3 regions of the Janthinobacterium sp. HH102 genome follow, and region 1 is predicted to be linked to each of the others. Evidence: predicted binding sites of a transcription regulator. Region 1 holds the regulator's gene; each other region holds the start of a gene.
What was found. Region 1 encodes FNR, which switches genes on or off when oxygen is low (the NO sensors DNR and NnrR bind a similar motif). Its sites were predicted from a motif close to TTGATNNNNATCAA; they were not measured.
Positions count from the first base shown of each region.

Region 2: a site for FNR is predicted at 4,181-4,194, ahead of JAB4_RS10470 (universal stress protein). Genes of this name have one in related genera too.
Region 3: a site for FNR is predicted at 5,633-5,646, ahead of JAB4_RS22670 (universal stress protein). Genes of this name have one in related genera too.

Region 1 is NZ_CP062062.1:277,279-284,749, reverse strand. It holds gene JAB4_RS01225 (ATP-binding cassette domain-containing protein) at 1-556, shown strand, start outside; gene JAB4_RS01220 (TOBE domain-containing protein) at 597-1,364, shown strand; gene JAB4_RS01215 (response regulator) at 1,443-4,517, opposite strand; gene fnr (fumarate/nitrate reduction transcriptional regulator Fnr) at 4,757-5,515, shown strand; gene JAB4_RS01205 (FixH family protein) at 5,642-6,166, opposite strand; gene ccoG (cytochrome c oxidase accessory protein CcoG) at 6,228-7,471, opposite strand, start outside.
Region 2 is NZ_CP062062.1:2,288,592-2,296,062, reverse strand. It holds gene otnI (2-oxo-tetronate isomerase) at 40-840, shown strand; gene JAB4_RS10495 (hypothetical protein) at 929-1,747, shown strand; gene JAB4_RS10490 (hypothetical protein) at 1,732-2,205, shown strand; gene JAB4_RS10485 (VOC family protein) at 2,289-2,705, shown strand; gene JAB4_RS10480 (TraR/DksA family transcriptional regulator) at 2,814-3,194, shown strand; gene phbB (acetoacetyl-CoA reductase) at 3,363-4,109, opposite strand; gene JAB4_RS10470 (universal stress protein) at 4,278-5,144, shown strand; gene JAB4_RS10465 (hypothetical protein) at 5,166-5,525, opposite strand; gene JAB4_RS10460 (glycine zipper domain-containing protein) at 5,722-6,276, opposite strand; gene JAB4_RS10455 (amino acid ABC transporter ATP-binding protein) at 6,382-7,125, opposite strand; gene JAB4_RS10450 (amino acid ABC transporter permease) at 7,122-7,471, opposite strand, start outside.
Region 3 is NZ_CP062062.1:4,964,096-4,971,566, forward strand. It holds gene leuC (3-isopropylmalate dehydratase large subunit) at 1-999, opposite strand, end outside; gene JAB4_RS22655 (S41 family peptidase) at 1,311-2,447, shown strand; gene JAB4_RS22660 (chemotaxis protein CheA) at 2,512-4,407, opposite strand; gene JAB4_RS22665 (protein phosphatase CheZ) at 4,407-5,261, opposite strand; gene JAB4_RS22670 (universal stress protein) at 5,728-6,195, shown strand; gene JAB4_RS22675 (response regulator transcription factor) at 6,350-6,994, shown strand; gene JAB4_RS22680 (helix-turn-helix domain-containing protein) at 7,331-7,471, shown strand, end outside.

The DNA.
Region 1 (7,471 bases):
CGGACTGTTTACACCGGACGCGGGCCATATCCGCCTGAACGGGCGCACCCTGTTCGACTCGGCCGCCGGCATCAACTTGCCGCCGCAGCAGCGCAATGTCGCCTACCTGTTCCAGGATTACGCGCTGTTCCCGCACCTGACGGTGCGCCAGAACGTGGGCTTCGGCCTGGCGCGGGGCTGGTTCAATCCGCGTGCGCGCGAAAAATTGCAGACGGTCGAGCATTGGCTGGATGCATTCCACTTGCAGGAACTGGCGCACCAGTTTCCCGACGAGTTGTCCGGAGGCCAGCGCCAACGGGTGGCGCTGGCGAGGGCGCTCGTGGCGGAACCGGCCGCGTTGCTGCTCGACGAGCCGTTCGCCGCCCTCGATCCGGCCCTGCGTGTCAAAATGCGCCTGGAACTGAGCCAGTGGCAGCAGCGCCTGGACGTGCCCATGATCCTGATCACCCATGATCCGGAAGATGCGCGCATCCTGGGCGAGCATGTGCTGTACTTGCGCGACGGACAGATCGATAACAGGGAAGAACACATGGCATTGGGTGAACGCATTGGATAAATCAGCGGCAGCGGAAATCGGCCTGCAAGGCTCGGTATGGATGACGGTGGGAGGCGAGCACCTGGGTGGCGCCGGGCGGGTGGAATTGCTGGGCGCCATCGCCGAGTGCGGCTCCATCACGCAGGCGGCCAAGCTGGTGAAGATGAGCTACAAGGCGGCCTGGGACGCGATCGACGCGATGAACAACCTGGCGGGCGAGCCGCTGGTCGAACGCCTGACGGGCGGCAAGGGCGGCGGCGGCACGCGGCTGACGCAACGGGGACGCCAGCTGGTCGACAATTTCCGCATCATCGAGCGCGAGCATGCGCGCTACCTGCGCCAGCTGGGCAGCCAGGCCGAAGGCATCGCCGACGATCTTTTACTCATACGGAGAATGGCCATGAAAACCACGGCACGCAACCAATTCCTGGGCAAGGTGGCCGAACTGAAACAGGGCGCCGTCAACGACGAAGTCACGCTGGAATTGCCGGGTGGCCAGCACATCGTGGCCATCGTCACGCAAGGCAGCAGCGCAAGCCTGGGCCTGGTGCCGGGCGCGGAAGCGTTTGCGCTGATCAAGGCATCGTCGATCATCCTCGTGGCCGACAGCGCAGGCGCGCGCTTTTCCGCACGCAACCAGCTGGCCGGGCTGGTGACGCGCGTGCAGACGGGCGCCGTCAACACGGAAGTGGTGCTGGACTTGCCACGCGGCGGCACGATCGCCGCCATCATCACCAACCAGAGCAGCACCGAGCTGGGCATCGAGATCGGCAGCAGTGTGACGGCGATTTTCAAGGCGTCCAGCGTGATCCTGGGCGTGCCGGCGTAAATGGGGTAGGTCGGATTAGCGCGCAAGCGCGTAATCCGACAAGGTTCCGGGGCCTGACCCCAGTTTTACGTTGCAGGCTTAATCCTTCAGCCTGGACAACCAATCGGCCGCCGCCGCCAGCGCCTGCTCCAGTTCCTGCGCCGTCTGCGCCAGCAGCGCCGGCACCTCGTCGAGGCGGCCCGCATCGATGGCTTCCTCGGTGGCGAACGCGGTGCGGATCAGGCGTTTCGTGCCCAGGGTGCCGACGGAGCCGCGCACGCTGTGCAGGATGCGCGCCACGTCGCTGTGGCGGCCCGCCTGCAAGGCTGTTTCGGCATCGCGCACGGGCGTCATGCCCTTGTTCAGCGCGTCTTCCACCATGCGCCGCAGCACGCCGCGCCCCTTCGCGTCGCGCCCCATCACGCGCATCAGCGGCGCCATGGAAAACACTTCCTCATCGGCGACGGGCGCCGGCCCCGCCGTCTGCACTGGCGGGCGCTTGGGCAGGTGGCGCAGGATCACTTCCATCATCTCTTCCACCACCACGGGCTTGGCGATGAAATCGCTGATGCCGGCCGTCATGCAGCGCTCGCGCTCGGACGCCAGCACGCCGGCCGTCATGGCGATCACGGGCAGGCTCAAGCGCAGTTCCGTGCGGATGATGTGGGTGGCGCTGAAGCCGTCCATGACGGGCATCTGCATGTCCATCAGCACGATGTCGTAGCGCAACGCTTCCGTGCGCAGCCGTTCCACCGCTTGCAACCCGTCGCCCACCACGTCCAGGGTGGCGCCCATGTGTTCGAGGATGCCGCGCGCCACGGCCTGGTTCAAATGGTTGTCTTCCACCAGCAGGAAATGCACGCCGGCCAGTTCCGTGCCCAGCGGCTGTTGCAGCATGCGCTGCTCGCCGCCGTCGTGCTTGGTAATCAGCGCCTGGTGCAGGGCGTCGAACAGGCTCGAGCCCGTGATCGGCTTCATCAGCACGACGTCGGCCTCGGCCGCGCTGGAGATTTCCTCGAGGTGGTTGCGGGCGAAGGCGTTGACCATGACCACGATGGGCTGGCGCTGGCCGCTGGCTGCCTGGCGGATGGCCTTGGCCGTGGCCAGGCCGTCCATCACGGGCATGTGCCAGTCGGCCAGCACCACGTCGTACGGCTGCTGCTGCGCCAGGCGCTCGCGGTACAGTTCGATAGCGGCAAAGCCGGAGTCCACTTCGTCGGCCAGCCAGCCCCACGCCTCGATCAGCTTGACGATCAGTTCGCGCGTGGTGCGGTTGTCGTCGGCCACCAGCAGGCGCAGCTGGCCCAGGGTGGGCGTGCGCCGCGTTTCGGCCGGCTGCGCCAGCATCTCGAACGGCACGCTGAACCAGAAGCGGCTGCCTTTGCCTTCGCTGCTGGCAACGGCGATGTCGCCGCCCATCATGTGGATCAGCTGTTTGCTGATGGCCAGGCCCAGGCCCGTGCCGCCGAAGCGCCGCGTGATGCTCTGGTCGCCTTGCGAAAACGCGGCAAACAGCTGCTGTTGCTGCAACTCCGTCATGCCGATGCCCGTGTCGCGCACTTCGAAGCGCAGCCAGGCGCGGCCCTTGTCTTTCTCGGCCAGGCTGACGGCCACCACCACTTCGCCGCTCTCGGTAAACTTGATGGCGTTGCCGGCCAGGTTGACGAGAATCTGCTGCAGGCGCTGGGCGTCGCCCATGAGGCGGCGCGGCACGTCGGGCTCGACGGCAATCGCCAGTTCCAGCTCCTTTTCGCCCGCATTCATCGTCATCGTCGTGGCCAGCGTGTTCATGACCTCGTCGAGGTCGAATTCGACGGGCGACAATTCCATGCGGCGTGCCTCGATCTTCGAATAATCGAGCACGTCGTTGAGGATGCCCAGCAGCGACTGGCCGGCCACGCGCACCATGGTCAGATACTTGCGCTGTTCCGTATCGAGCTTGGTATTGCCCAGCAAATACACCATGCCCAGCACGGCATTGAGGGGCGTGCGGATTTCATGGCTCATGTTGGCCACGAAATCGCTCTTCGCGCGGTTGGCCGCCTCGGCCCGGTCGCGTTCCTGTTCCAGCTCCGCCGCGCGCGATTCGAGCTCCTGCTGCAAGCGGTCGCGCTCGCTCATCAGGCCGTTGAACGCTTCCGTCAGCTCGCCGATCTCGTCGCGCTGCTGCACGGGCACGGGAGTGAAACGGCTGCCGCTGGTGCGCAGCGCCTGCAGGGTGTCGCGCAGGCGCACCAGCGGCGAGAGCAGGCGCACGGTGACCCAGCCCAGCACGGCTGCGGCCAGCAGCGAGGCGAGGATGCTCCACAGCACCAGCCGGTACAGCACGCCGTCGAACGGTTCGAAGGCGTCGTCGAGGGGCAGCGAGGCGGCCAGCAGCCAATTTACGGATTTCAGGCGCTTGAAGCTGTTGACGGCCGTGATGCCGCGGCTGTTGGTGCTGACCATGGTGCCTTCGCCATCGTCCTTCAGCAGCCGGGTGGTCGTCAGGTTGGCGTTCGGCAGGCGCGGCTGCAGCAAACGGCTGGTGTCGGGATGCAGCACATAGCGCGGCACGGCGCCGCGCGTGAGGACGAAGTAATAGCCGCTCTTGCCGATCTTTTCCGAGCGCAACCTCCCCAGCAGGTTATCCTTGTACAGGCGCAGCACGCCGATCACCACGCCGGCCACCTGGCCATCGGCGCCCAGCACGGGCGCGACCATCTGCACGATGGGCATGCCGCTCGATTTGCCCAGCATCGGCTCGGTGATCATGGGCTGGCGCGTGCGCAGCACGGTCTGGAAATACTCGCGCTCGGCGACGTTGATGCCGGCGCGCCCCGCCACTTCCGGCATGTCGGCCACGACGGCGCCGTGCGCGTCGAGCACCAGCACGTCGTCGAACAGCACCAGCATCGAGCGGCGCGAATAGTATTCGCGCAATTGGGCGGGCTGGGTGATCAGTTCTGGCGGCTGCTGCCGGGCCGTCAGGGTGACGATCTGCAGCAGCATGCCCAGCTTGTCGTCGAGCTCGGCGGCGGTGCGGCTGATCAGGGACGACTGCTGGCTCAACAGTACCTTGGTGAAATCGTCGCGCATGTGCTGCACCTGGATCATGGTGACCAGCGCGATCATGGCGATCGAGGTCAGGCTGGTGGCCAGCGCGACTTTTGCTTTGATGCCGAGAGGCTTCATGATTTCCTTTTCAGTACCGGGCGGCACAGGCGGCAGATAATGCTGTCAGGAATTTTCCTATCAATACCCCAGCTTGGCAAGCGCCGCCACGCAAATTGCCCTCTCCGCATGGGCTTTTGACGATGTTGCCATATAATTAAAGTCGGAACGTCGTTTATTCAGCGAAATTGCGGTGAAATTGGCACACGGCAACCCTGTATGCAGTAAACTTGTTGTTGCATTTTCTAAAAGGTACCGACATGACTGAAGCGCTACTCACTCCAACCTCGCCCACAGTGACCGTGGAAGCGTTGCGTGCGCGATGCTCGACCTGCAGCATGCATCAATTGTGTCTGCCGATGGGCCTCGACGTGGGCGACATGGACAGACTGGACCAGATCATTGGCCGCCGCCGCAAGATCGTGCGCGGCGCTTCGCTGTTCCGCATCGGCGACTCGTTCCAGAACCTGTATGCGATCCGTCTGGGCCACTTCAAGACCTACCAGATCAATCCGGGCGGCGAAGAGCAGGTGACGGGTTTCCAGATGGCGGGCGAACTGCTGGGCATGGACGCCATCAGCGCCGACCGCCACCACTGTAATGCGGTGGCGCTGGAAGACAGCGAAGTGTGTGAAATCCCGTTTTCCAGCCTGGAACAATTGCTGGGCAATATGCCGACCCTGCTGCGCCATTTCCACCGCATGATGAGCCAGGAAATCACGCGCGAGCAAAGTGTCATGCTGTTGCTGGGCAACATGCAGGCGACGCAGCGTTTTGCCGCCTTTATCGTCAACCTGGCGTCGCGCTATGAAGCGCGCGGCTATTCGGCCAGCAAATTTCAGTTGCGCATGTCGCGCGAGGAAATCGGCAACTACCTGGGCCTGACCATCGAAAGCGTCAGCCGTTTATTGTCGAAATTCAAGAAGGAAGGCTGGCTGCGCGTCTCCAACCGCGAGATCGAGATCTTGCAGCCGGCCAAGCTGAAAGCCATTACAGCCGGCACCGACGTCTGCAAGTAACAGCACCGTCAAAACCTACTGCGCGTCGTGCTTTGCGGCCTGCGATGCTCGCTGTGCTATAGCACAGCTGTGCTTCTCAGCCACAAATCACTGCCGCTCGCTACGGTTTTTTCCCGGCGCTGTACGTTATAACTCTTCATCCGCATGCAGCGCGATGCTGCGTTGCACGGGCCAGGTCCAGATGCCGGACAGGCGCCACTCGCGTTTGTCGTTTTCCACCAGCACTTGCCAGCGGCTGCGCTCGAGCATCGGCAGCGCCACGGAAAAATTGCCGGCCGCATCGGGCTGCACCAGCAGCTTGATATCCTTTTCCGGCAGGGTCGCATGCGCCAGGTGCAGCTGCAAAGGCCCCTGGTACGCCTTGCCGAAGCTGTGCACGGAGCCGCTGAGGCGCGCTGCAGCGACGTCATACGACAGGGTCGTATCCATGGCCAGGTCGCTGGCGATCGTGTCGCGCTTCAAATCCTGGTTGATCGCCTTGCCCTGCTTGTAATAGTCGCCCACCACCAGCGCGTCGGGCTGCGTAAACGCGATATAGCCCATGAAGCTGCCGACGACCACGGACAGGCCGGGACCGATCATCAGCAGCCATGGCCAGCGGTGTTTGTACCACGGGGCAACGGGAGGTTGCAGTTTCAGACTGTCGGACATGGTATTTCTCCTGTGTTTCTGGTATACGGCCAGCCCCCATGCGGGGACCGGCCTTCCTGCATTAGCGCGGCACGATGAATACCGCGCTTTCGCGCACATGCAGCGACGGGTCGTCCAGCGAGTGCAATTCGATCGCAATCTTGTTCGAGCCCTTCTCGCCGACGCCGTGCGGCACGCGCAGGCGGATCGGCCAGCCCAGCGTTTCCGTCGGCTGCAAGGTCACTTCGTCGCGCGTCAGCAAGGTCAGGCCCGGCAAGCCGGAAGCGCTGATTTTGAAATGCTGGCTTTGCTCCGAGGTGTTCATGATCTGCAGACGATAGACGTTTTCGATCATGCCGTCTTCCACCTCGCGTCCCATCGAACCGCGGTCGCGGATCACGTCCATTTTCAGGGGCGTGCGCAGGGCCAGCGACGTACACACGGCGATGATAATCAGGGCCAGGATGGACGTGTAGATCAGCACGCGCGGGCGCATGGCGCGCTGGCGGATCTGCTTCGAATTGAAGTTGTTTTCCATCGCATGGTCGGTGCTGTAGCGTATCAGGCCACGCGGCCGCTCGACCTTGTCCATCACCGTATTGCAGGCATCGACGCAGGCGGCGCAGCCGATGCATTCATATTGCAGGCCGTTGCGGATATCGATACCGGTCGGACACACCTGCACGCACAGGGTGCAATCGATGCAGTCGCCCAGCTTGTCGTTGTTGCCGGCCTTCTTGCTCATGGCGCCGCGTGGTTCGCCGCGCTTGGCATCGTAGGTGATGATCAGCGTGTCCTGGTCGAACATGGCGCTCTGGAAGCGCGCGTAGGGGCACATGTATTTGCACACCTGCTCGCGCAGCCAGCCCGCGTTGCCGTAGGTTGCCAGGCTGTAGAACAAGACCCAGAACCATTCCCAGGGACCGAAATTGAGGGTGGTCACTTCGCGCGCCAGTTCCTTGATCGGCGTGAAGTAGCCGACAAAGGTAAAGCCCGTCCACAGGGCGATGGCGCCCCATACCAGGTGCTTGGCCGTCTTCTTGAACGCCTTGCGCACGGAGGGGCCCTGCTTGTCGAGGGCCATGCGCGCGCTGCGCGTGCCCTCGATGCGGCGTTCGACCCACAGGAAGATTTCCGTGTATACCGTTTGCGGGCAAGAAAACCCGCACCACACCCGCCCGGCAATGGCCGTGACGAGGAATAACAAATACGCACAGATGATCAGCAGGGCCGCCAGATAGATGAAATCCTGGGGCCACAGCACGACGCCGAAAATGTAGAACTTGCGCGTGGTCAAATCGAACAGCAGGGCTTGCCTGCCATTCC
Region 2 (7,471 bases), 2.0 Mb from region 1:
GGCTAGGATAGTATCCATCTTCCTCACCTGCGTGCCGCCATGCCGAACTTCGCTGCCAACCTCAGCATGATGTTTACCGAACTGCCTTTCCTCGACCGCTTTGCCGCCGCCAGGGAAGCGGGCTTCGATGCCGTCGAGTTTCTGTTTCCCTATGCCGTCGAGGCGCGGCAGATCGCCATGCGGCTGGAACGCCACCATCTGCAGCTGGCCGTGTTCAACTTTCCGCCCGGCGACTGGGAACACGGCGAGCGGGGCATCGCCTGCGACCCGCGCCGGGGCGAGGAATTTCGCACAAATGTGCAGCTGGCACTCAACTATGCGCTGGCGCTGGGGGCGAAACAGCTGCACTGCATGTCCGGCATCGTGCCGCCCGGCATGAGCCTGGAGCGTGCGCGGCAAAGCCTGATCGGCAACCTGCAATTTGCGGCCGACGCCTGCCGTCCGCACGGCATCAACGTGCTGATCGAGCCGATCAACCGCTTTGACATGCCCGGTTACTTTCTGAACCATAGTCAGCAGGCAGCCGACGTCATCGCCGACTGCCAGCGCAGCAATATCTTCCTGCAGTACGACATTTATCACATGCAGCGCATGGAGGGCGAGCTGAGCAACACTATCCGCGCCCTGCTGCCCCTGATCCGCCACATCCAGATCGCCGACACGCCGGGCCGCCACGAGCCGGGCACGGGCGAGATCAATTACCGCCACCTGTTCAAGCTGCTCGACCAGGTCGGCTACGTGGGCTGGGTCGGCTGCGAATACCGTCCCGCCAGCGACACCGTGGCCGGATTGGGCTGGCGCGAACAATTGACCACCGCCACGGGCACAACAGGCGCCTGATCGCAGCGCGCTTGCGCCCGCACAAGGCGGGCAACGCAGGTCGGCACGACAATACCTTTCCATACAGTATTTCCTGTCGAGAGGTGACGTGTCCACCCTGCCCGCCCGCCATCGCCGCGCCCTTTGCCATAACCTGTACCTGAGCCTCTTCCTGGCCGTCGCGCTGTGCGGCTGCGCCAGTGCGCGCACCGACCTGGCGCAAGTGCGCGCCCTGGCCGCCGGCACCGATGCCTTGACGGCCTTCGGCGAACTGTCGCAGCGCCACGTGGACAGCTACCAGCGCGCCCGCCCCTATCTGTCGCCCGCCGAAGACGCGCGCGAACGCCTGCTCGATGCGCAGCGCCGCGCCGCGCAAGCGGACGTCGCGCGCCTGGCGCAGGCCGTGCGCCTGTATCTGCAGGCGCTGGGCCGGCTGGCGAATGCCGATGCGTACGACGTGCAGCCGGAACTGGCCGGCGCCGGCGCCGCCATCCGCGCCTGGCCCGGCAGCGGCATCGACGACCGTCATGTCAGCGCCTACACCCTGTTGCTGCAGCAACTGTCGCGCCTGGGCGGCGCGGCCAGCCAGCAGGCGCACCTGGCGCAAGTGCTGCACGACGGCGACGCGCCGCTGCAAGCCTTACTGGCAGCGCTCGACAGCTTGCTGGCGCTGTACGACAAAAGCGGCGACAACGAGCGCGACATGGTGCTCGGCCTGCTCGACGTGGAAATCGCGTTTGCCGACACGCCGCAGCAGCGCCTGCTGGCCGTGCTGGCGAAAACCATGCAGCAAAGTAAAACCGAAGAATACCGGCTGCTTGGCTTGCGCCACACGCTGGCGCGCCGGCAACTGGCGGCACTGGCGCGCGACCACGCACAGCTGGCCGCCGCCCTCACCACCACGGAGGCAAGATGGACGGATCGGTAGGCAGGAGCAGCGGCAGCGAACGCCGCGAAGCGGCTCTCAGCAGCGCCATGCGCGTCGAGCAACTGGCCGACAGCCTGTCGCAGGCGGCTGTCACCCTGCACGGCGCCGTCATGCGCGCCATCCGCAAGCGCGCCAGCCAGGGAGAAAACGGCATTAGCCACAGCCAGGCACAAGCCGTCTTCGCCCTGGAAGTAGCCTTGCGCCAGCAAGCCAACCAGCTGTATGCCGATGCTGCCGGCCATACGGTAATGGGCCTGGAAACGGCGCAGCGCCAGCTCAGCGGCCTGCTCGACACGGTGCGCCTGCGCATCGCCCGCAACGACGATGTGCGGCACTGGATCAGCCTGTCGACGAGTTTGTTACATCTGGGCAGTGCCGTCCTGGCCGGCAATCCCGAGCGCATCCTCAGCACGCTGGGCAAGGTGCGTGAGCGGCTGCAAGAGATGGCGCCGGACTGATTGAAATCGGCCGGCGAGCGCCTATACTGGGACGTCCCCGCCTGGCAATCGTGCCTGCGGGGCGATTGCCAGAGGAGACCAACATGCGTATCGAACCGTATTTGCAATTCAATGGAAACTGCGCGCAAGCGCTGGAATACTACCGGCAGCACCTGCATGGCACGGACCTGTGCCTGATGCCGTATCGCGGCACGCCGATGCAGGAGCAAGTCAAGGAAGACTGGTATGACAAGATCATGCACGGCTCCGTGCAGCTGGGTCCCACCATGCTGATGGGCTCTGACGGCGGCTGCGACGAGGGCGCCAAGGGCATGAGCGGCAGCTCGATCTGCCTGACCGTCGACACGCCGGAGGAGGCGGAACGGGCCTTCGCCGCGCTGGCGCGTGACGGCGCCATCCAGATGCCCATGGAAGAAACGTTTTGGGCCAAACGCTTCGGCATGCTGAAAGACCAGTTCGGCGTGGCCTGGATGGTCAACTGCCTGAAAGAGCCAGCATAGAACGGCCCGCGCCTGCCTGCGCCGCGTCAAACGCGGCGCGGGTAGTAGCGCAAGCAGAAGCGCCCATCCTGGACTACCATAGAGGAGAGACTCCTATCGGGGACAGCCATGAATGGATTGCCGCAAGACCAGCTACAGCGCCTGCAAGGCGTGCTGGAGCAACGCAAGCTGGCGTTGCTGGAACAGATAGAGAACGAAGCGGCCGAAGCGGACGCGCGCGCCTCGCTGCTCAATGAAATCGAAGCCTCGCCGGCCGACAACGCCAGCGTGCGCACCTTGAACGCCCTCGTCAGCGAAGCGGCCGAGCACAATCAGGCGCAACTGGCCATCATCAAGCACGCGCTGGCGAAGTTTGCCGACGGCAGCTACGGCCTGTGCGACAACTGCGGCGAAGCCATCGGCCTGTCGCGCCTGAACGCCCGCCCCGAAGCGCGCCTGTGCATCGATTGCCAGACCCGGCTGGAAAAGGCACGGCGCGCCATAACATGACCCTAGCTTAACGGCGGCACGACAACAAAGGGCAAGGCATCGCTGCCCTGCCCCCTGTTTTCCAGCGTAATTACCATGCTGCCTGCCGTCCTCCGCCAGCGTCTATGCGCCGGCTGGGTGGATGGGTCTCCTCTACTGCCATTGCCTCTATGCAAGCTGTACGCTTGCTTAACTCATGTGCTGTCCGCCATTGATGGCGATGTTGGCGCCCGTGACGAATGCCGCCTCGTCGGACGCCAGGTAAGCGACCAGGGCCGCCACCTCGTCCGGCTCGCCCAGGCGGCCCAGGGGGATTTGCGGCAAGATCTTCGTTTCCAGGATATCGGCCGGCACGGCCGTCACCATCTGCGTGCGCAGGTAGCCGGGCGACACGGTGTTGACGGTGATGCCGTGGCGCGCCACTTCCAGCGCCAGCGCCTTGCTGAAGCCATGCACACCGGCCTTGGCGGCCGCGTAGTTGCACTGGCCAAACGCGCCCTTCTGGCCATTGACGGACGAGATATTGATGATGCGTCCCCATTTCTTTTCCAGCATGGGTTCCAGCACCTGCTTGCTCATGTTGAACAGGCTGTCGAGATTGGTCCGCATCACCTCGGACCAGTGCGGCAACTCCATCTTGCGCATGCTCTGGTCGCGCGTGATGCCGGCGTTATTGACCAGCACATCGATGCGGCCGAACTGCGCCAGCACCTTGCCGACGGCTTCGCTGCAGGCAGCAAAGTCCGTCACGTCAAGGGCCAGCGGATGAAAATAATACTGCTGCGCCTGCTGCTCGTCGAGCCAGCTTTCCACCCGCGTGTTGCCCGGCGTATGCGCCGCCACGACGGCAAAGCCCGCCGCATGCAGGCGCCGGCACAAGGCCGTGCCCAGGCCGCCCATGCCGCCCGTGACCAGCGCTACCTTTTGTTCCTTCATGACTGTCTCTCCCCGCTTGTTATGGTTGTTCTGCGTGGCATCAAGTGTAGGAGCAGTTTTTATTGCCAGCCTTGCGCCAGATCAAGTGCCCAGCCTGATGCAGTCGTGCGCGGCCGGCACCCCGGACTGTGCCAGAATGGCCCCTACTGCACAGCGAGAGGACAGGCCATGACGTACAAAACCGTATTGCTCCACATCGACGACAGCGCCGGGCGCGCCGCCCGCATCGAAGCGGCGGCCAGCATCGCCCAGGCGTGCGGCGGCCACCTGACGGGCGTGGCGCTGACGGGCGTGTCGCGCCTGCTGTACCAGCACCAGCCCGACCTCGATGCCGACCCGAACCTGAGCTTGCATCTGAATTTCCTGCGCGACCGCGCCACGCGCGCCCTCGACGGTTTCGAACAGCAGGTGCGCGCGGCAGGCGTCGCCTCGTTCGAACAGCGCGTCGTCGACGACGAGGCGGCGGGCGGCATCAGCCTGCTGGCCCGCTATGCGGACCTGGTCGTCATCAGCCAATACAATGCCAAGGATAAATCGCCGTCCGTGATGCGCGACTTTCCCGCCTATGTGCTGCTGCATTCGGGCCGGCCCGTGCTGATCGTGCCGTATGCGCCGCCGCTGCCCCTGCTGGCACCGCCGGCAGCGGCGCGCAATGTGCTCATTTCCTGGAACGCCAGCAAGGAAGCAAGCCGCGCCGTGACCGCCGCCCTTCCCCTGCTGCAGCGCGCCGGGCAAGTCCACGTGGCCATCTTCGACGCCCAGGTGCATGCGGCCGAGCACGGCGAACAGCCGGGCGCGGAACTGGTGCACTACCTGGCGCGCCACGGCGTGGAAGCGCGGCTGCATTTGCTCGATGGGGGTGGCGTGCGGCGCGGCGATATCGGCGAGGCGCTGCTGTCGCAGGCCGCCGACCTGTCGGTCGACTTGCTGGTGATGGGAGCGTATGGCCATTCGCGCCTGCGCGAAACCATCCTCGGCGGCGTCACGCGCACGATTCTGCAGAGCATGACGATCCCCGTGCTGATGGCGCACTAGGCCTTTGCTAAAACGGTCGGGCTAGCCGCCCTGCCAGGGCTGGCTGCGGATCTTCGCCACCTGGCGCTGCGCCAGCCACTGCCACAGCTGCAGCGCGTCGTCCTGCGGCAGGGCCGACATGTGGCGCGGACTGGCCAGGGCAATTTCGCAATCGCGGTCCGACCATTCCTCGAAAGTGACTTCGCCTCCGCTAGCGACTTCGACCTGATACATCAAGCCATCGTCGTAGCCAAAGCGCAACAAGACGGCGGCCGGGCTGCCATCCGGCGTGACGGCGCCGCCGCGGTACACCTCGGCCAGCGCATCGGCCAGCTGTGCCGGTGAGGGCGCGCAGATGTCGCGCCCATCGGCCCGTGTCAGAATGAACCATGCCTGTGTCATGACGCGCCCTCCTATCCATACTCGTTAGCATGCGAGGCAAGTACTACGGGCAGTCACCTTGGTCCAGTGTCACTTCGGGCGCGCGGAAACTATCCCTGTCGGCATTGTTTACCAATAATTACTCATACTAACAAGGATCATACCTAAATTTCGTGCAGCGCGGAATTTATGCATATGGCACCACAGAGGCGTTGATTCACGCCACCAGCACGGGAATGCTGAGCGGATCGAAGTCATGCCAGTCGCCATTGGCGATCGTGCCTTCCGCTTCCTCGATATGCTCGGCGCCCAGCCGGTGCAGTGTCTCGAGCGCCCGTTCGCGCTCTTCGAGGCCGCCCAGCGCCACGGCGATCAGCATGCCCGGATGGCGCGGCTGGCGGTGGTTTTCGCCATGTTTCTCGGGCTCGCCCGCCTCCTTCATCTTGTTGAAACTGTAGAGTGAGCCCACATGGGCGCCCACCAGCGCGCCCACCACCGGCCCCAGCGGCCCCGTCGCCAGGGTGGTGGCCGCGCCGATGCCGGCACCGACGGCGGCCCCGACGGCCACGCCCTCGACCACGCCTTCCGGCGTCTCCTTGGCGCCCGGCGAGACGTCGCGGTCGCCGCCGAGCGCATGCAAATCATGCTGGCCCGGCTGGTTGACAAAGAAGGCGCTGATGCGGCTGTCAGGAAAGCCCGCCTGGTTCAGGGCGGCGCGCGCGGCGTCTATCTGCTCCTGCAACTGAAAATGACCTGCGATGATGCGTGACATGATACGGCCCTCCTGGTCGGCTGCGGGCGCCCCGTGCGCCACTCCGATAGCGTGCGCCGGACAACGCCAAGATACCGTTCGCTTGCGCACACAGCCCAGAAATCCTCAGGCCGGTGCCCCATATGGGCTGCGGATATCGGCCAGGAATTGCTGTGCGCGCACATGCTGCGGCCGCGCAAAGAACTCCTCGGGCGCGGCCCGTTCCAGCACTTGCCCGTGGTCCATGAACCAGACGCGGTCCGCCACTTCGCGCGCGAAACCCATCTCGTGCGTCACGCACACCATCGTCATGCCGCCGTGCGCCAGGTCGCGCATCACGTGCAGCACCTCGCCCACCATTTCCGGGTCCAGCGCGCTGGTCGGCTCGTCGAACAGCATCAGCGGCGGCTGCATGGCCAGCGCGCGGGCAATCGCCACCCTCTGCTGCTGCCCGCCCGACAAGGCCGCCGGCATGGCGCGCGCCTTGTGTGCCAGCCCCACGCGCTCCAGCAGGGCCAGCGCGCGCTCCTCGGCTTCGCGCCGGGCGAGGCCGCGCAAGCGCTGCGGCGCCAGCGCGCAATTGTCCAGCACGGATAAATGGGGAAACAGGTTGAATTGCTGGAACACAAAACCGATACGCGAGCGGAAGGCATTCACGTCCAGCCCCGGCGCGTGGATATCCTGGCCCGCCACCGCGATGCGCCCTGAGGCGATGGGCTCCAGGCGGTTGATGGTGCGGATCAGGGTCGACTTGCCGGAGCCGGACGGCCCGCACACGACCAGCACCTCGCCCTTGGCCACGTGTTCATTGATCTCGCGCAAGGCGTGATAGTCGCCATAGTATTTGTTGACGTTGTCAAAGTTAATCATGCTGCCGCTTTCAGGAGACGCGCCTGGCGCCGCTCGAGCCAGAAGGCGGCGCGCGACAGGCTGAAACACAAGACAAAATACGTCATGCCCAGCAGGAAATACACTTGCACGGGCTTGGTCAGCACGAGGCCGTTCACTTGCGACGCGATGAACGACACCTCGGCCAGGCCGATGATGTACCCGAGCGAGGTTTCCTTGATGGTCGAGACGAACTGGTTGACCAGCGAGGGCAGCATGTGGCGCAGCGCCTGCGGCAGCACCACCGAGCGCATGCTGTCCAGATAATTCAGGCCCAGCGAGCGGGCCGCCTCCACCTGCCCGCGCGGCACGGCTTGCACGCCGGCGC
Region 3 (7,471 bases), 1.6 Mb from region 1:
CGGCGTGTTCGGCTTCAGCGCCATGTAGACGAGCGCCTTTTCGATGGCGTCGCGCTTGACGCTGTCTTTCTCATTGTCCGGATCCGGTACGCGGCCATCGATGCCAACCACCATCTCGGGCGAGGTGCCCCACGTCACTTGCGGTTCGATCTCTTGCGCGTTGAGCGTGACGACGAGGTCGAAACGGGCGCCCGGGTCCGAATGCAGCGTGCGCCAGTAGGCCACGGCGCGTTCCCAGTGCGGACCGGCCGGCGAAAACGGACGGCCCTTGACGTAATTGATGGTGGTATCGTCCACGCCGATGATGCCGGCGCGCGCGCCCGCCTCGATGGCCATGTTGCACACCGTCATGCGGCCTTCCATCGACAGGGCGCGGATGGCCGAGCCGCCGAACTCGATACAGTAACCGGTGCCGCCGGCCGTGCCGATCTTGCCGATGATGGCCAGCACGATATCTTTCGCCGTCACGCCGGCCGGCAGAGCGCCGTCGACCTGCACCAGCATGGACTTGGATTTCTTTTGCAGCAAGGTTTGCGTGGCCAGCACGTGTTCCACTTCCGACGTGCCGATCCCGTGCGCCAGCGCGCCGAACGCGCCGTGCGTGGACGTGTGCGAATCGCCGCAGACCACCGTCATGCCGGGCAGGGTCGCGCCCTGTTCGGGGCCGATCACGTGCACGATACCCTGGCGCTTGTCGTTCATGTTGAAGTAGGTCAAGCCGTAGTGCTTGGCGTTCTTGTCCAAGGTTTCCACCTGCAGGCGCGAGACGGGATCGGCAATGCCGTCGACCCGGCTGGTGGTGGGCACGTTATGGTCGGCCACGGCCAGGTTGGCGGAAATGCGCCACGGCTGGCGGCCCGCCACACTGAGGCCATCGAAGGCTTGCGGGCTGGTGACTTCGTGCAGCAAGTGCCGGTCGATGTACAAAATTGTCGTGCCATCATCTTCGGCCCGAACAACGTGGGATTCCCAGAGTTTGTCGTAAAGCGTCTTCATCATGATTTATGCAGCGTTGCCACAGCCTGTAGTAAGTGATCAAGTGATACCAGGTCATACGGTGATCCACGAGGATTATGCCATATATTGCGCGACACAGAACCGAAACAGGCAAAAGCGTGGGATTGGCGATACAAAGTTTGGCCGCATTGTTGGATATGAGCTGGAAATTGCCGATATCGGCATATCGGCGACATGACGGCCCCATCTGCGGGCAGGCCGCCGAACGAGCCACGGCGCGGCCAGAAATCGATACTTTTTCTTTAATCTTTCGTGTATTGTATTCGACAACAATTTCAGGAAAGACTGCATTGATGAGACTGTGTTCTTTTGCCGCCACGCTCCTGGCTACTTTGACAGTCAGCCATACGCAAGCGGCCACGCCGGGCGAGACCTGCCGGCAGGACTTGCGCGCCCTTCCCGCCTTTTTGCTGGAAAACGATACTGGCGCGCGCCAGCATCTGGCACAAAAAGGTCAAGCGTATTTCGACCAGGCATTGGCCAGCGCCAGCACCGCGGCGGCCAGGGTGAACGATGAGGCTGCCTGCAATACGGTACTGTCCGGTTACCTGAGCCAGTGGCGCAAAGGCCACCTGCAGATCATGCCGACCGGTGCGCTGAAACATGAGACACCAGCTGCAGCGCCATCCTCAACCGCCGCGCCAACGGCCACCATCGATGACAGGGCGCCATCGCTGCAGCTGCTGTCGCCGCACACGGCGCTGCTGACCTTACCGAGTTTTTTCCCCGGGTACGCCGGGCTCATCAATGATTTACTGGAAAGCAAGCGCGACGAACTGGCCAGCCGTCGAAACTGGATTATCGATGTGCGGCGCAACAACGGCGGCAGCGACAGCACATATGCGCCCTTGCTGCCATGGCTAGCTTCAGGCGAGAGCGTCAATATCGGTGGTGAATGGCTGTCCACGCCGGCCAATATCGCCAGCCAGGAAAACATCTGCGCGCTGTACGCTCCCGGCGACGCCACCTGCACGAAATATATGGCACTGGCCGTCACCCGCATGCGCAGCGTGCAGCCCGGCCAGTTCGTGGCGCAAAGCACCAACGGGCCTGTCAGCTATGCGAGTGTGTCTGGCCAGGCAGTACAGCCGTCCAGGGTGGCGGTGCTGGTTGACCGCGATTGCGGCAGTTCCTGCGAACAGTTTCTGCTGGAAGCGCGGCAAAGCTTTCGCGTCAAGCTGATCGGACGCAACAGCGGAGGCGCGCTCGATTATTCGAATCTGCGCATGCACCCTCTGCCCTCGGGACGGCGCCAGCTGGCCTACGCCACCTCGCGCTCGGCCCGCTTGCCATATCTGCAGGTCGATCTCGACGGCATCATGCCCGACATCTATCTGCCGCCGCCGAAGGACGAGGCGGAGCGCGCCCAGGAAATCGTGCGCGTGCAGCGCTGGCTGGAAGGCGGCACCTTACGCCCTAACAACATCTGACACCGCTGGCGCCATAAAAAAAGCCCGCTATGCCTAGCGGGCTTTCTAACGATTGAAGCAAGACTCAGGCAGCTAGACGAACGCTTCCCCGGCAGCCGTCCATCAGGAACGACAGGCCCACGACCAGCACCAGCTCGCCTTCGGCCGAGCGGGCCGTACCGGTAATGCCTTCCACGGTGATGGCCGTCATCGGCTTGATCACCAGGTCGGCCGTGCCGTCGACGGCTTCCACGGCAAGAATGTACGGCTGTGGCGCGGCGACGACGATGCCGACGCGTTCGCTGCACGATTCATAGCCCAGGGCACCGGCCAGCGACCGTACGGGCAATGGACGGCCCTGGTCTTTCAGCACGGGCGCGCCGCCCACTTCCATGAAGGTTTCCGGCAATTCGACGACGCGCTGCACCACCGCCATCGGCAGCGCCAGCGCGGCGCCCGAGGTCGACACGAGCATGGTCGGCACGATCGACAGTTCGATCGGCAGGCGGATGGCGAACTTCGTGCCCTTGCCCAGCGTCGACTCGATGTGGATGGCGCCGCGGTTTTTCTCCACGGCCGTTTTCACCACGTCCATGCCCACGCCGCGGCCGGAGACGCTGGACGCCACTTCCTTGGTCGAGAAGCCCGGCAGGAACACCAGCTGGAAGCATTCGTCGTTGCTCAATTGCGCGTTTTCGCTGATCAAGCCCTTTTGCTGGGCCTTGCTGCGCAGGAAGACCGGGTCCATGCCCTTGCCGTCATCCTGCAGCACGATCATGACGCTGTTGGCCTCTTGCCAGGCTTTCAGCGAAATATACGACTTGGCGGGCTTGCCGGCGGCCAGGCGCGCTTCCGGCGATTCGACGCCATGGTCGAGCGAGTTGCGCAGCATGTGCACGAGCGGATCGTACAGGCTGTCCACGACGACGCGGTCGACTTCCGTTTCCGCGCCTTCGATGGTCAGCTCGACATCCTTGCCCAGGTCTTTCGCCAGCTCGCGCACCAGGCGCGGGAATTTCTGGAACAGGCGGCCGACAGGCTGCATGCGCGTGGCCAGGGTGGCCCGCTGCAGTTCGGTCGAGTAACGCGAGGCGCGCTCCAGGGTTTCCGCCAAGGTCGCCATCAGGGTAGCGGCCTGGCCTTCGAATTTGAATTGCAGCAAGCGTTCGAGCAGCACGGCGGCCTGGTTGGCGGCCTGCACGGATTCGCCCGCCACTTCCAGCAGCGCGTCGAGCTTGACGGCGTCGACGCGGATGCTGTCTTCCTTGACGGGCGCGGCATGGCGCACTTCCGGACGCTCTTCGCGTCGTTCGGCGCCATCCCAGGCCTTGGCGGCCGGCTTGGCGGCAGCGGCAGCAGCGGCGGGCGCAGCGGCGGCCACGACGGCAGGGGCAGCGGCGACGGCGGACACCGGCGCGGCAGCGACCCGGCTGCCCTCGGGCACGACGGCGTTATACATGCCTTCCCAGTCCAGGCCATCGGCGCCGGCGGTGGAGACGGCGGCGGCAGGCGTGGCGGCAGGCACTTCCGCAACCTCGGCAACGGGCGCGGCCACTTCCGCCACCACGGCGGCGGCAGGCGCAGGCGCGTCCATGCCCTTGCCTTCGATGGCGTTCGTCAGGATGTGTTCCAGCTCTTCCGGCATGGCCGGCAAACTTTCCGGCGCGGCGCCGTTGGCCAGTTCCGTCAGCTGGTCGGCGACGAAACCGGACGCCTGCAGCGCCGCCTCGATGGCGATGGGGGTGACGGGCGCGGCGCCCGTACGCAAGGCGTCGAACAGGTTTTCCGTCAGGTGGCAGGCCGCCACCAGCGCGGGCAAGCCCATGAAGCCGGCACCGCCCTTGATCGTGTGGAAGGAACGAAACACCGCATTCAGTGTTTCCTTGTTGTCAGGATCGCGCTCGAGGCGCAACAAGTGCTCTTCAACATTAACCGCAAGATCCATCGCCTCAACGACGAAATCCTTGAGCATATCGTCCATTAGAATCCCAAATCCGCAAGAAGGTCGTCTACATTATCCTGGTCCAGCGCCACCGACGGCACGGACGGGCCCTGCATCAGCGGCACCGGCTTTTGCGCCAGTTTCTCGCGCACCTCGGCCGGCGCGTTGTCGCGCAACAGCTGGGCCAGTTCGTTTTCCACGGTCTTGGTGATGTTGACCACTTTTTTGATCAGCTGGCCCGTGATGTCCTGGAAGTCCTGCGCCATCATGATTTCCAGCAAGCGCGCTTTTTCCGCTTCCGTCGCTTCGGCAACGGCTTGCGCGAACTGGCGCGAGTCGCCGGCCAGGGCCTTGAATTCTTCCAGGCTCAGCTTGCCGTCGAACAGCGCCGTCCAGCGGCCGTCCATGTCCTTGGCTTTCTTCGACAGTACATCCTGCGCCGGCATGCCTTCGTCGAGCGTGTTCAGGACCTTGTTGGCGGCCTGTTCGGTCAGGGTGGCGACGTATTCCAGGCGGTCCTGGGCGTCGACGATCTGCGACGACGCTTCCGTCAGCGCCTTGTCGTAGCCCAGTTCGCGCAGCGAATCGTGCAGCAGGCGCACGATGCCGCCCAGACGCTCGAACATCGGCTTGTCGGACTGGTCGACGGGATCGGCCGCGTCGCCAGACGCCTCGGCGCCGGCCACAGGCAGCGCTTCCGCCTCGCCGGCCACCGGCTCGGCGGCTGCCGGCACGGCGGCGTTGGCCGACACCGAGTCGAACAGCGCGTCGAAATCGTCCTCCGCAATCACGGCGGGAGCGGGCGCGGCGGCAGACGCGGGCTGAGCCGCGGCCGCACTTTGCGCAGATACTTCATCGAATAATGCGTCGAAATCATCAGCGGCGTTGGTCATATCCCTGCTTCTCCATAATTTGTCAAAATTCCGCCTGAACTGTGCGTTTTACAGACTGATACCCACAATTTCTCGATTAAGATGATTTGAGGCAATACCGCTGCGATGGTGCGAGTGTAGCAGGGCGCCGCCCTGTTGGTAAATCTCAAAACGCGCTTCCTGGTGCAAAGCTGGCCTACAAGAGCTTTTCCACAAGGAAATATGTGTTCCAGCTGTTGTATTTTGAAATACTACCATTGGCGTGCGTGCAAGACCACGCACAGCAGAAGAAATCCTGCTTCCGGGCGTCTGCGCAACAGCGCCACATGGACATCGTTGCAGCTACACACGATCTTTCTGCCAATGTTGTCTATACTGAAGGTGCAGTTGTATTGATAATTATCAAGTCTTTGCATGAATACAATGCTGCCGCCGCGTCTACAATAAGAGGCGTTGCGCGCGCTCAGTCACCGCCAAAGGACCTGCCATGTATAAGAAAATTCTGATCGCCACCGATGGCTCCACCGTCTCCAACCTGACGGCCTGCGCCGGCGTTGCTTTTGCCGAACAGATGCACGCCGACATCCTTGCCTTGTATGTGGCGCCCGAATACCAGTACCCGGTGTACATCGAAATCATTCCGCCAAGCTATCCCAGCGAGGAGGAGTACCGCATCGCCATGCGCAAGGCCGGCGCCGACCACTGGCAGCCCATCCTCGACGCGGCCGCCAAGCGCGGCCTGGAAGCGACGGGCCTGACGGCCTTTTCCGACAGCCCGGCCCTGAAGATCGTGGAAGTGGCGCAATTGCAGCATTGCGATCTGATTTTCATGGGTTCGCATGGCCGCAGCGGCTGGGGGCAATTGCTGTTGGGCAGTGTGACCAATAAAGTGCTGTCGCACTCGAAATTGCCCGTGCTCGTGCATAGGCTGATCAAGGAACCCCCGTCCGAATAAGAGGTCACATGACCACCGGGGCCGCCGTTGCCGGCATATGCAGAAAAAGGCATAATGCGGCCGCCTCAGTTAAAATGACAACGTTTCTCGTTTCTCAACATTTGATTGTCCGGTGACGGACAGAGCAGATTTCACGCATCCAGATTGCCCGCCTATGATACGTATTGTAATTGCCGACGACCACACCATCATGCGAGAAGGCTTGAAGCGCATCCTTGACGGCGCGCCGGATATCGATATCGTGGGCGAAGCCATCGACGGCTTTGAAGTACTCAATCAGGTGCGCCAGGGCGGCTTCGACCTGCTGCTGCTCGACCTGTCAATGCCGGGCCGCAGCGGCGTCGACCTGATCCGGCAAATCCGCAGCGAGGCGCCCAAGCTGGCCATCCTGATCCTCACCATGCACGAGGAAGAACAATATGCGGTGCGCGCCATCCGCGCCGGCGCACAAGGCTATCTGACCAAGGAAAGCGCTGGTACCCAGCTCGTGGGCGCCATTCACAAGGTGGCGTCGGGACGCCCCTACATCAGCGCCGAGGTGGCCGAGCAGCTCGTGCTCAACATCATGATGCCGAATGAAAGCTTGCTGCACAAACAGTTATCGGACCGCGAGTTCGAAGTCTTTTCCCTGCTGGTGGCGGGCAAGTCGATCACGGAAATCGCCAACAACCTGCACCTGAGCGTGAAGACGGTGAGTACGCACAAGACGCGCATCATGCAAAAAATGGGCATGAGTTCGCTATCCGAAATGGTGCAGTACGCCGTGGCGCACCGCCTGCTCTCCCCCTTCAAGACGTAAGCCCGGCGGCGCGCGCCCGCGCGTCGACCGTAGGAACAATCCTACTCCCCCTACCGTAGCTCCTACTGCCATATTCAGCCACTGCTGATATTAATTGCATATGGTTGTTGGCATACTGAAACCAGTAATCAAGTTGCTGGGAAGTTATTTCATCACACAGCAAGTCGTCAGCGAATTGAGCTTTATCAGCCTGGACGCGCGCCGCCCTTTCCCTGCCCGCCGTCTGCGCACCCTGTCATTCAACTCTGAACTACCTGTCACCAGGAGATGAACATGCTGTCCACGCAAACGCCCGAAACCCGCGCCGCCGCCCCATCGCTGGCTCCCTCTTCCCCGATGGAAGCGGGGCGCCAGCGCCAGGGGCGGCTATGGTCGAACCTGAAGGAGGTATGCGATCTGCTGCATATCTCCAGTGCCTGCACCATCGCCGCAGACGAACTGCTGTTCCAGCACGTGCAATTCAAGACGGGCCAGCGC